One region of the Corticicoccus populi genome, then DNA from elsewhere that is predicted to be linked to it. Evidence: predicted binding sites of a transcription regulator. Region 1 holds the regulator's gene; each other region holds the start of a gene.

What was found. The regulator Rex, encoded in region 1, represses fermentation and respiration genes when NADH is low (regulators of the CRP and FNR family bind a similar motif). The targets are predictions, from matches to a motif close to TTGTGAAATATTTCACAA.
Region 2: the regulator Rex is predicted to act here: its motif matches at 2,820-2,837, upstream of ACFSX4_RS05330 (cytochrome ubiquinol oxidase subunit I).
Region 3: the regulator Rex is predicted to act here: its motif matches at 1,838-1,855, upstream of ACFSX4_RS03800 (cytochrome c oxidase subunit 2A).

What each region holds. Positions count from the first base shown of each region.
Region 1 is NZ_JBHUOQ010000005.1:281,697-285,988, reverse strand. Features, by position in the region: gene ACFSX4_RS14045 (ABC-F family ATP-binding cassette domain-containing protein) at 1-1,634, opposite strand, end outside; gene ACFSX4_RS14040 (redox-sensing transcriptional repressor Rex) at 1,771-2,403, shown strand; gene ACFSX4_RS14035 (twin-arginine translocase TatA/TatE family subunit) at 2,447-2,668, shown strand; gene tatC (twin-arginine translocase subunit TatC) at 2,722-3,474, shown strand; gene ACFSX4_RS14025 (glycoside hydrolase family 32 protein) at 3,490-4,292, shown strand, end outside.
Region 2 is NZ_JBHUOQ010000001.1:1,028,619-1,032,910, forward strand. Features, by position in the region: gene ACFSX4_RS05320 (potassium channel family protein) at 1-334, opposite strand, end outside; gene ACFSX4_RS05325 (cytochrome d ubiquinol oxidase subunit II) at 353-1,384, opposite strand; gene ACFSX4_RS05330 (cytochrome ubiquinol oxidase subunit I) at 1,384-2,730, opposite strand; gene ptsP (phosphoenolpyruvate--protein phosphotransferase) at 2,892-4,292, opposite strand, start outside.
Region 3 is NZ_JBHUOQ010000001.1:723,153-727,444, forward strand. Features, by position in the region: gene ACFSX4_RS03780 (replication-associated recombination protein A) at 1-299, shown strand, start outside; gene ACFSX4_RS03785 (hypothetical protein) at 326-718, opposite strand; RNA gene ssrS (6S RNA) at 867-1,058, opposite strand; gene ACFSX4_RS03795 (Crp/Fnr family transcriptional regulator) at 1,122-1,814, opposite strand; gene ACFSX4_RS03800 (cytochrome c oxidase subunit 2A) at 1,934-2,095, shown strand; gene ACFSX4_RS03805 (cytochrome c oxidase subunit II) at 2,109-2,603, shown strand; gene ACFSX4_RS03810 (b(o/a)3-type cytochrome-c oxidase subunit 1) at 2,593-4,272, shown strand.

The sequences.
Region 1 (4,292 bases):
TCCTCTTCACGAATTTGTGTGATCTCAAGTTCTTCTTTTTTGTGCAGGAAATACTCATAATCCCCATTGATGACAGTGATATTATTATGTTCCATCTCAAGTACACGAGTAGCCATCCGGTTGATGAAGTAACGGTCGTGCGATACAAACAGAATAGTACCCGGGAAAGCTTCCAAAGCTTCTTCCAGTACTTCTTTACTGTCAATATCAAGGTGGTTGGTCGGTTCGTCCAGGATGAGAAGATTGTTTTTCTCAAGCATCAGCTTAGCAAGCTGAATACGCGCCTTCTCACCACCGCTTAAGTCATTAACACTTTTCATGACTTCATCCTGGGTGAATAAAAAGCGGCCCAGAATTTTTCGGACATCACTTTCATTCATATGAGGGTATTCATTCCAAAGCTCATTCAGAACATTATTGTTCGATGTGAATTCGGCCTGTTTCTGGTCATAATAGCCGATTGAGACGTGGGTGCCGTATTGAATGGTGCCGCCGAGTGTCTCAAGTTTCCGGGCAATCGTTTTGACAAGGGTGGACTTACCGATTCCGTTCGGCCCTAAAACGGCCATACGGTCACCCTTATCAACATAAAAATTAATGTGGGCATTTAAAGGTGTATCGTATCCGATGGATATATCCTTTACTTTTAAGACATCATTGCCGCTTTCCCGCATGATATTGAAGCTGAAATCTGCATTCCGGTAATCCTGTCTCGGTGCCTGGATACGGTCCATTGATTCTAATTTTTTCCGGCGGCTTTTGGCCATATTGCTGGTCGAGGCCCGGGCGATATTTTTTTCTACAAAAGTCTCGAGCTTACTGATTTCTTTCTGCTGCTCTTCGTATTGTTTCATCAGCAGACGGTGCCGTTTTTCTTTTTCTGCCATATATTTAGTGTAGTTCGTATGGTAGAGTGTGCCCCGGTTGAGTTCGAGTTCATAGATTTTATCCACTGTTTTATCAAGGAAGAAGCGGTCATGACTGATGATAACGACAGCACCTTGGAACTGCCTTAAGTAACCTTCCAGCCACTCTACAGTTTCCATGTCCAGGTGGTTGGTCGGCTCATCCAGCAGCAGCAGATTCGGCCGGCTTAAAAGAAGCTGCCCGAGAGCAAGGCGTGTTTTTTGGCCGCCTGAAAATTCACTGACATGTCTCTTTAAATCATCCGGTTCAAAATTAAGTCCGGTAATGACGGATTTTATTTCAGTTTCAATATGATAGCCGTTCTGATTTTCAAAAGTATTTTGAAGTTTTTCAAACTTATCAATATGCGCCTCATAATCACTGTGCGTATATTCATGTTCGCTGAGCCACTGTGTCTCAAGGTCCATATCTTCTTTTATCTGTAATATATTTTTAAACGGCTTCATCATTTCATCATAGACAGTCTGTTCAGACTCGAGTGTCATCTGCTGGGTCAAGTATCCGACAGAGACATCTTTCGGCATGCTGATTGTACCTTCATCATAGCTGAGTTCCTGTGCTATAATTTTCATCAGTGTAGATTTACCGGCACCGTTTTTCCCAACGATACCAATGGTTTCCCCTGATTTAATTTCGAGTGTGACGTTATTGAATATCAAGTCTGTCACAAAAGATTTTTTCAAATTTGATAACTGCATTACAATCATTATTATTCCCTCACTTTCTTCAAGTTTACAACAATACAGACAAAAAAACGATGAAATTATATACCTATAATGTATACTAAAAAATTATGACTGTGCTATAATTAAATGACTAGTATATCAGGTAGGTGTAGTTGAAGTGAACAGTAAGAAGAAGATTCCCAATGCAACAATGAAGCGGCTTCCGTTATATTATCGGTATTTTAATCAGGCGGAAGAGGCAGGGACTGACCGTGTATCTTCCAGAGAAATAAGTGAAGCACTGGATATCGATTCTGCGACAATCCGCCGAGACTTTTCTTATTTTGGTGAACTGGGCCGTAAAGGCTACGGATACAATGTTAAAAGTTTACTCAAATTCTTTATGGAACATATTCAGGGTACGGATAAGAAGAATGTGATTATTATCGGTGCAGGTAACCTGGGCAGTGCCTTAATGAATTATAAATTCACTAATTTAAATGATAAGATGACTGTTGTCGGGGCTCTCGACCACAATAAGCATTTGGTAGGAACAGAGGTCAACGGTGTAGACATTTATCATACTGATGAATTAGAGGATATTATCAGCCGTGAGAAAGTTGAAGTGGCAATTCTTACACTACCGGCGTCAGTTTCTCAGGAAATGGCAGAACGTTTAGTTGCTGCAGGCGTAAAAGGTATACTAAACTTTACACCCATAAGATTGAACCTGGATAAAGATATCTATGTACACAATATAGATTTAGGTGTAGAATTACAGGCATTATTCTTTTATATGAAGAATTTATAGGAGGGGCAAATTTATGTTAGAATTACTTATTCCACAAACTTTAATGGCAGTAGGACCTGCAAGCCTGATTGTGATTGCGGTTGTTGCTTTAATTATTTTCGGACCGAAAAAGCTTCCGCAGTTCGGTAAAGCGATCGGCTCAACTTTAAAAGAATTTAAAGATGCGACAAAAGGTCTGGCAACTGATGATGACGACGAAAAAGAACAGCCTAAAAAAGTGGAAGCAAGCGTAGAAGAACCAAAAAAAGTTGAATCAAATAGTTAATAAGGTAAATGAGGTGGCGTAAGCCGCCTTTTTTTAAAGAGGTGAGTTTCTCAGTGAATGAAGAAGAAAGAGAGATAACAGAGCATATAGATGAAATGAGGAAGCGGATTTTAACCGCGGCTTATTTTTTTGCAGCTGCCTTAATTATCGGCTTCTTTTTATCCAAGCCGCTGATATATCAGATGCAGAATGCACCATGGACGGAAAATGTTCAGATGCATGCATTTCAAGTGACGGATCCGCTCAGAATATACATTCTGGTTATCGTTGTGATTGCATTTGTGATTATACTTCCTGTAATTATGTATCAGGTCTGGGCGTTTATCACGCCGGGATTGTACAGTAACGAGCGGAAGTTAACATTGTCCTATATACCGATTGTTGTCGTATTAATGCTGACGGGTATGGCATTCAGTTATTTTGTAGTGGTTCCTTATATTATCAGATTTACATTCGACTTATCTGCTGAGATGGGAATTCAGACTACAATCGGTATCAATGAGTATTTCGGCTTTTTATTCCGGACAGTACTGCCGTTCGGGGTGATTTTTCAAATGCCGATTCTTGTATTGTTCATGACACAGCTCGGTATCATCACACCGATGTTTTTGAAGAAAAATCGTAAGTATGCATATTTTATTCTGTTCATAGTGGCTGCAGTAATCGCACCGCCGGATTTAATGACGCATATCATACTAACCATTCCGATGATTATGCTTTATGAAATCAGTATTATGATTTCGAAAACAGGGTACAGAAGATATTTAAAAGCTGAACAAAAAGCGATAGAAGAAGAACTGGAGTAATCAGGAGGGCTGGACATGAGAGATTTTAATGATGACTATTATAAAAAAATTGAATCACTGGATCGTGAAGCACTCGTCCGGCTGATAGAAAAAGTAGATTCGAGTCCGTGGCGTCAAGGGTATCATACACAGCCGGTGACAGGATACATGTCGTCTCCCGCAGCATTTTTCTATAGAGACGGCAGGTATCATCTGTTTTATAACTGGCATCCTTTAACGGATAAAAATAATATTAATTACTGGTATCACGTGTCTGCGGATAATCTTTCCGATTTTCATAATGAAGGTGTTAAGCTCAGACCGGACGATTTGTATGACAGTCACGGTCTGACGGCAGGTTCGGCAGTGGAAATAGGCGGTGAGCTGTTTGTATTTTATACCGGCCTGTTTGAAAAAGCGGGGAAAGAAATCGCGCCGGTGCAGCTTGCTGCAGAATTCAAAACGGATAAGAAACTCTATAAACATCCCGTACCGCTTATCGAAGAAATGCCGGAAGAAATTAAAACAGTGCGGGACCCTTTTGTATTTAAACAGAGGGATACATATTATATGATGCTCGGCATTGAGAAAGCTGACGGCTACGGCGGTGCGGCACTTTACCGATCAACGGACGGCTTACGGTTTGAGTACAGCGGGGTTCTTGATACACCTTTGACAACATTCGGTGATATGTGGGAGCGTCCGGAAGTATTTGAACTGGACGGCTTTGATGTACTGATGTTCTGCCCAAAAGGGATTGATAAGTACGGTTATAACTTTTGGAATACGGATCAGGCCGGATTCGTCATTGGCGAACTGGATACAGGAAATGTATCAAT
Region 2 (4,292 bases), on a different contig from region 1:
TCTTTTCAAGAACCCTTGCATGATAATTGTTCTTTGCCTTTACCGTTACACGTTTTACACCAATGTCTTTAAGCAGCAGTGTTGTCAAAATACTTTCCTGTATATTATCCCCTATTGCCACAATTACATTATCAAAATTTCTAAGGCCGAGATCCTTTAAAACCTGTTCCTCAGTTGTATTTGCCACTACAGAACGTGTCGCAATATCCTGATACTCATTGACAAGTTCCTCATCAATATCTATTGCCAGTACATCACAGTCAAGTTCTACCAGCTCACGAACAATACTGCCGCCGAAACGACCGAGTCCTATGACCGCAAATTCTTTATTCATATTCCCCACCAACTGTTATTAATATTTGTCATTCTTCCCCTGCACATAATCTTTATCAAATATAAAGAGTCTCATTACTAATATTAAACTTGGAATAAGCATTAATAAACCAAGTATAAATACAATAGTCAGGCTGAAAGCCATTGTTTCATTTACTACAGACGTTTCAATATCAATATAAGGATACAATATATACGGCAGTTTACTTAGACCGTATCCAAAAAATGCAAAGGCAAACTGAAGCATAATTAAAATAAATGCGAGACCAAAATTTCTTTTTTTCCATATAAGAAGAATGGCAACCGCCATTGCTGCAAGACTAAGGCCGAAAAGATACCAGTAGTTCTGTGCATTAATAAAATGCTCATAGTTATGATCTCTTAAACCGAGAAAAGTAAACTGTGATATCACAAGCATCGGAAGTGTCCAGATTAAAAACCAGCTGCGTGTAACTTCCATCGCACCTTTATTATTTGCTTTCGCTGCATAATAAGTCAAGAATCCGCTTGATATATATAAAACAGATATGATTGCTAAAAAGACAACTGACCATGCATAAGTTGAGAAAAACAGTTCTGTCAGGTCAAGTTGAAGTCCGCTTTGATCTTCTATAATATATCCGCCTTCTGATATTACCAGAACAACAGAAAGTGATGCAGGAATCAGAAGTCCCGTCACACCGTATAAAAATGCCCATGACATTTTAGGTGTGACATTATACGAATTAAACGCATAATAACTGCCGCGTATAGAAAGCAGAATCAATGCAATACTTCCGGGTATTAGAAGTGTCGTCCCTAAATAATAAGCTGTATCAGGATAAAAACCGACAATTCCAACGAAGAAAAACACAAAGAACACGTTGGTAATTTCCCAGACAGGGCTTAAATACCTTTGAATAATACCACTGATGAGCTGATGCTTCCCTGTTTTCATCGCATAGTAATTAAAGAAGCCGGCACCAAAGTCAATTGATGCGACAATGACATACCCGTATAAGAAAGTCCATAAGACCGTGATTCCAATCAATTCATAATTTAAATCCGGCATTATTCATCACCTCTCTTACCGTAATATTCCAGTCTCGATGCTTCAGCCGACTGATCTTTATACATTTTGAGCAGCACATATACGCATGTAAACCCAAGTACTGCATACAGGCCGACAAACGCAAGCAGGGTTACACCAAGACCATCTGCATTCGTCACAGCTTCGGACACTTTCATATAACCACGCAGTATCCATGGCTGACGACCCATTTCGGCTAAGAACCAGCCGGCTTCAATCGCAAGCATTGATAACGGTCCAGCCAGAACATAGGCATATAATAGTGATGGATGATGTTCATTTAAACCTTTAGTGAATTTAGCAATGAAGTAAAGCACCGATATACCGAATGCATACATTCCAAATACCACCATCAAATCAAAGAAATAATGAATAATCAGAGGCGGATGTTCATCCTCAGGTATATCATTCAGTCCTGTCACCTCTGTATCAAAAGAGTTTCCTGACAGGAAGCTTAACATCCATGGTATTCTGATTTCATAATTCACTTCCTGATTTTCTTCATCAAGAACTCCGAACAATATTAAATCCGCGTGGCTTTCAGTCTCAAAATGCCATTCCATCGCAGCTAATTTCTCAGGCTGTTCCTCATGTAAAAATTTAGCTGAAAAATCTCCTGCAAGCATTGTTAAAAGTCCAAAAACAACACCCATGGACATCATTACTTTAAGCCCTTTTTTATGATACTCCCGGTCCTCTTTAAACTTGCTTCTAATTAATTTAAAAGCAGCAATGGAACCAAGGATAAATATCGCAGTCATATACGCAGTTGCGACGACATGGAATACCCTCACCCATGTAGACGGATTGAACATGGCTGCGATTGGATCAATATTTACAAAAGTATCTGCTGTCAATTCAAATCCTGCCGGTGTATTCATGAAAGAATTCACCGTCGTAATGAAAAATGCAGAAAGTGTTGAACCTATGACAACCGGTATTGTTAATATCCAGTGATGCCATGGATTTTTGAAACGATCCCACGTATAAAGATAAATACCTAAAAATATTGCTTCAAAAAAGAATGCAAAAGTTTCCATGAATAACGGCAGTGCGATAATCTGCCCGCCGAGTCTCATGAACTCAGGCCAGATTAATGATAACTGCAGACCAATAATCGTACCCGTCACTACGCCTACTGCGACAGTGACTGTAAATCCTTTGGCAATCCTGCGTGCCATTGTTAAATAGTGTGAATCATTCTTTTTTATACCTAAAAATTCAAGAACCATGATTGCAACCGGTATACCTACACCCAGGGTTGCGAATATAATATGAAAACCAAGAGTAGCCGCTGTGATGACTCTTCCCAGAATAACGTCTTCCATTTAGTAACACCCCTCATTCTTACGTCTTATCATTATACCTCCTATCACCATAAAATGATTGCCATAACTATAAAAATCTAATGACATTTTTGTGAATTAATTATCATACTTTAAAATTAAATAAAAACCGGAGCAGAATACTCTGCCCCGATTTTAAAATATTAACGTTCTGTAAACTCTTTAACAAGTTTAAGAACATCTTCAGTATTTTTAGCTTTTAATGCTGCTGATGCAAGCTGTTCCATATCCGCTTTATTCAGTTCGGAAATCTGGCGTCTTGCTTTCAATATGCTTGTGCCGCTCATAGAGAATTCATCCAAACCGAGTCCTAGCAGAAGCGGTACCGCATGAGTGTCGCCGGCCATTTCTCCGCACATGCCTGTCCATTTACCTTCATTATGAGATGCCTGAATAACATTTTGAATTAAACGCAGTAATGCAGGGTGGTAAGGCTGATACAAATAGCTGACTTTTTCATTCATTCTGTCTGCTGCCATTGTATATTGGATTAAATCATTTGTACCGATACTGAAGAAGTCTACTTCTTTAGCAAATTGATCTGCAAGAACTGCAGTTGATGGAATCTCAACCATAATTCCGACTTCAATATCATCTTTAACTTCGATACCTTCTGATTTCAAATTCTCTTTCTCTTCCAGTAACAATGCTTTTGCCTCATTAAATTCTTCAAGTGTCGCAATCATTGGGAACATGATTTTCAAGTTTCCGTGTACACTTGAACGCAATAACGCACGAAGCTGTGTTCTGAATAAATCCTGATTTTCAAGAGCCATACGAATCGCACGGTATCCGAGAAACGGATTCATTTCTTTTGGAAGATCCAAATACGGCAGTTCTTTATCTCCACCGATATCGATGGTTCGGACAACAACTGGTTTCCCGTCCATGCCTTCTAAAACGGCTTTATATGATTCATACTGCTCATCCTCAGTCGGAAGTTCATTACGCCCCATATATAGGAATTCTGTACGGAAAAGTCCAACACCTTCTGCACCATGACGTACAGCACCTTCAACATCTTCAGGTGTACCGATATTCGCAGCCAGTTCAACATGAACACCATCATTGGTTTCAGTTTTACTGTCCACAAGTTTAAGAAGTTCTTCTTTTTCAGCAAGTACTTCTTTTTCTTTCTCTCTGTATGCCAGGATTTCATCTTCAGACGGATGTATAATTACATCACCTGTCGTACCGTCAACAATGATTGTTTCACCAATCACAGCTTCTTCAGTCACATTTTTCGTACCTACTACTGCAGGTATTTCAAGTGACCGTGACATGATTGCAGAGTGTGAAGTACGTCCGCCGATATTTGTTACAAAGCCTTTAACAAATTTCTTGTCGAGCTGTGCTGTATCGGACGGCGTTAAGTCTTCAGCAACTATGACAACAGGTTCTGAGATATTTGCAGGGTTTGGAAGTTCTTTACCCAGCATATGCGCAAGTACGCGCTTAGATACATCTTTAATATCAGCAGCACGTTCCTGCATGTACTCATTATCCATTGATTCAAAAATAGTTACAAACTGATCACGTGTTTC
Region 3 (4,292 bases), on a different contig from region 1:
TTGCTTTGTCTCCTAAATCAAACAGCGCAATTAAAAGTATCGACAATGCGATGTCGGATATCAAATCCGGACATATCGGTTCTGTTCCTAAACATCTCCGTGACGGACACTACAGCAGTGCTGAAAAACTCGGCAATGCGATTGGATATAAGTACCCTCATAATTATCCGAATCATGTTGTAAAGCAGCAGTATCTGCCTGATTCATTAAAGAACAAAAAATATTTTGTTCCTTCATCGAATACTAAATATGAGCAGCAGCTTGAAGATATTTACGATAAATTAAACGGACTCACATAAAAAATCCCTGCAGATGCAGGGATTTTTTATCTCAATTTGTTATCTTCCGTTAAACCTGAAGCTTCAAAAGCATCTTCTTTATCATCAAACCTTGCCAGAGACTTAACTTTGTCATTAATGATAGTCAAAAATGTATACACATCCTGTCTTCCTTTAACACTTCCATCCTGTTCCAGCCACTCAGCATGCTGACTCAGAATAATTTTATTATTATCTGCATAAATCTCAAACGTTTCAAGTCGGATTCCTGCACGGTTCAACCAGTCTTTAATTCCTTCTGTATCAAGAACTGCAGTCCCCTTTGGACCGGATACTTCAAATTCTTCTTCAGTAATTGCCTTTAATTCATCTATATTTTTCTTATTACACCATTCTGTCCAATTTTCAGCAATGGCAACTGTTTTTAAAGTGTCTTTCATACTTACACTCCTATCCCGTATTAAATGGTTATTCTGTAAAATATACATTCTATTATTATATGTATCTCAAAACCAATGATTATAAACATTACAACGTTAATTTTCAATAAAAAAATAAGCACTGAATGCGAACATCCAGTACTTACTTGAAATAACCGAGCTTAAGCCGTGTGTTTTTGTTGATTATTTTGGCCTGCTATTTGCAGGTGGGTGTCCTGTTTCCGATTCCAAACGTCCTGTAAAACAGGCATGTTTTTCAAAGGAAAACCTATTAGACTCCCGTTTATAAAAGTGTTAGGTCAAAATATAATTCAACACATCACGAACTTCTCAGATATTTCTATTACAGATACTATAGCACATTAATTTATAAAAGAAAAGAAAAACAATTATTTATACATAATCAGAAAATCTGGCAGACATCAACAGTACAGTTGTCACAGTTAATGCTTTCTTTTAATGCAGGAAGATTATGAATGGTTATATACTTGCGGTCAACCGATACAATTCCCGTCTCTCTCATTACAGCAAGCATTCTGTTCACTGCTTCCCTCGATGTTCCGCACAACTGTGCAAGATCCTGATTGGTGAGCGGTGTATCAATCAATATGCCTGATGCAACTTCCCGGCCGAAAGAATTTGAAAGCCGGATTAATATTGAATCCAGAGCACCACCCTTCCCGTACATCATTAAATCACGCATTTTAGAAGCGTAGCGGTTTCTGTCTATATCCAGCCACCGCATCCATTCCGTTGTGAACACCTGGCTGTCGAGCACTTCTTTTTCAAAAATTGTACGTTCTATCTTTTTCACTACAACATTTGTTTTCGCTTTTGCATATGTATTATATTCTTTTGCACCGCAGAATAAAGTCACTGCTCCAAATATGCCGTCTTTATCAATGAAGTTTGTCACAAGTTCTTTACCATCTTCCTGCATACGGCTGACAAATACCTGTCCCTCTTCGAGCAGGAAAACATGTGATGCCTGATCTCCCGGGTGATAAATAAATTCTCCTTTTTTAAAAGTGATTTTTTCACCTGTTGCTGCAATATATTCAAGGATTGACGACGGTTTATATACATTTTCGTGCACTATTTTTCCGCCTCCCTTATTTTTCCTGAATTATATCACAAAATGTGATTTTTATCACTTTTTTTAAGGACATTATTCTTTATCATCATATATATACAAATGGACAGGGAGTGGTATAAATGGTTGAAAAAAATAATCTTTCAGAGGAAAAACATACAGCTCATCAAGATGATCATTCAAACCTGGATTTACGCGGTACATTAATGATGGTTCTGTTTTTAGGCGGCCTGATTTTAGTAAGCTGGTTTGGTGCTTTCATGCTGTTTATGGGAAGAATGTAAAGGAGGATTTACAGTGCATAAGTTTGAAAAATTATGGTTGATTATCGGAACAGGATCGCTTGTTCTCTTTTTAGGAATTTTAGGGATATCCGCGGTACATGCCGGACATACCCCCGCTGCAAGCGGAATAGAAACGATTCATCCGGATCATGTACGGGAAGATTCAAGATTTAGTGAACCGGGTTTATACGAGTCAGATTCTGATGCATATGATTATGATTTATACATGGTCGCAAGTGCTTTTATGTATGAGCCGAATGACATTGAAATTCCTGAAGGGTCAAGAGTCAACATTCAGGTCGCTACAACAGATGTCATTCACGGTTTTCAAGTTGCAGGAACCAACATTAATATGATGGTTGAACCCGGCTTAATTTCTACATATGAAGCAGATTTCAACAATACCGGTGAATATTTAATTTTATGTAATGAGTACTGTGGTGTCGGACATGCAGAGATGACATCAAAAATAACAGTCGTTCCAGGAGGTGACAGCAGTGAGCAATAATTTATCCCCGGACAAAATATTTTCTCCGCTGCAAAAAGTAGGCGCTAAAGATGCAAAACTGGTACTCGCAAATATGTACTGGGTGATATTCTCTTTATTTATCGGCGGTACAGCCGGACTGTTGCAGACCTTGGTTCGTTCAGGGCATCTGGAACTGCCTTTTGGAATCGGTTATTATCAATTACTGACATTACATGGTGTCATACTCGCACTCGTTCTGACATTCTTCTTTATCATGGGCTTCCAGATTGCGATTCTTTCAAAAGTCTGCGGTCCGTTATCAAGAAGCCAGAGAAAACTCGGCTGGACCGGCTTCTGGCTGATGACTGCCGGTACATTAATGTCTGCTGCGATGATTGCACTAAATGAAGCGACTGTATTATATACTTTTTATGCACCGCTGCAGGCACATGCCATCCACTATATCGGACTCACTTTAGTCATCGTCGGTACATGGGTGTCTGTTGCAGGTCAGCTAATGAAATACTTCAGCTGGAAAAAAGAATTTAAAGGTCATAAGACGCCACTCTTGTCATACATGACCGCTGTAAATAATGTCATGTGGATTGTTTGTACAATCGGAGTTGCTGTCACTGTATTATTCCAGTTTATTCCGTGGTCACTCGGATGGGTGGACCGGATCAATGTATCCCTAAGCAGAACCTTGTTCTGGTATTTCGGGCATGCGTTAGTATACTTCTGGCTGCTACCTGCTTACATGTCATGGTATGCAATTATTCCTAAAATACTCGGAACAAAAGGATTTTCAGATAATCTTGCAAGAATGAGTTTTGTATTATTTCTATTCTTCAGTATTCCAGTTGGAATACACCATCAGCTGGTTGAACCGGGAATTGACGCTTTCTGGAAAGGACTGCAGGTGGTACTGACATTCATGGTGATTATTCCTTCACTGATGACTGCATTCAGTCTTTTTGCTGTATTTGAAACATACGGCAGAAACCGTGGTGCAAAGGGTTTACTTGACTGGTTCAAAAAACTGCCGTGGAAGGATGCTCGGTTTGTTCTCCCATTCCTCGGTATGCTGTTCTTTATTCCGGGAGGTATCGGCGGTATCATAAATGCTTCCGGTCAGATGAATCAGATGATTCATAATACGATATGGGTTGTCGGACACTTTCACATTACTGTCGGTGCACCGGTTATTCTGACATATTTCGGGGTCATGCTTTTCCTTCTGCCGCATCTTACCGGCCGGAAGATTACTAAGCAGACGAATAATATGGCCTTATACCTCGGATACACATGGACATTTGGAATGGGAATTATGAGTCTTGCCATGCATTTTGCGGGGCTGAGAGGTGCACCGCGCCGTTCAACTTATTCAGAGTACGGCGGTGCCGGTATTGCTGAAGAATGGATTACTTATCAAGTTATGCAGGCTGTCGGCGGTTCATTTTTATTCCTTGCGATTATTATCGCAGTCATTCTGTTCTTCAAACTGATGACCGGACCTAAAGCAGATCAGCCTGAAGTTTTCCCTGTTGCAGAAATGATGGATCAGAACGCCCCTCAGACAAAATGGGTGGAAAACTGGAGACTCCTCATCATTATTACAGTATTCCTGATTTTGATTGCCTATACTGTGCCGATTACACAGATGTTTACTGAAAACATACCAGGTGCCGAAGGCTATAAACTTTGGTAAATAATATAATATATGAAGAA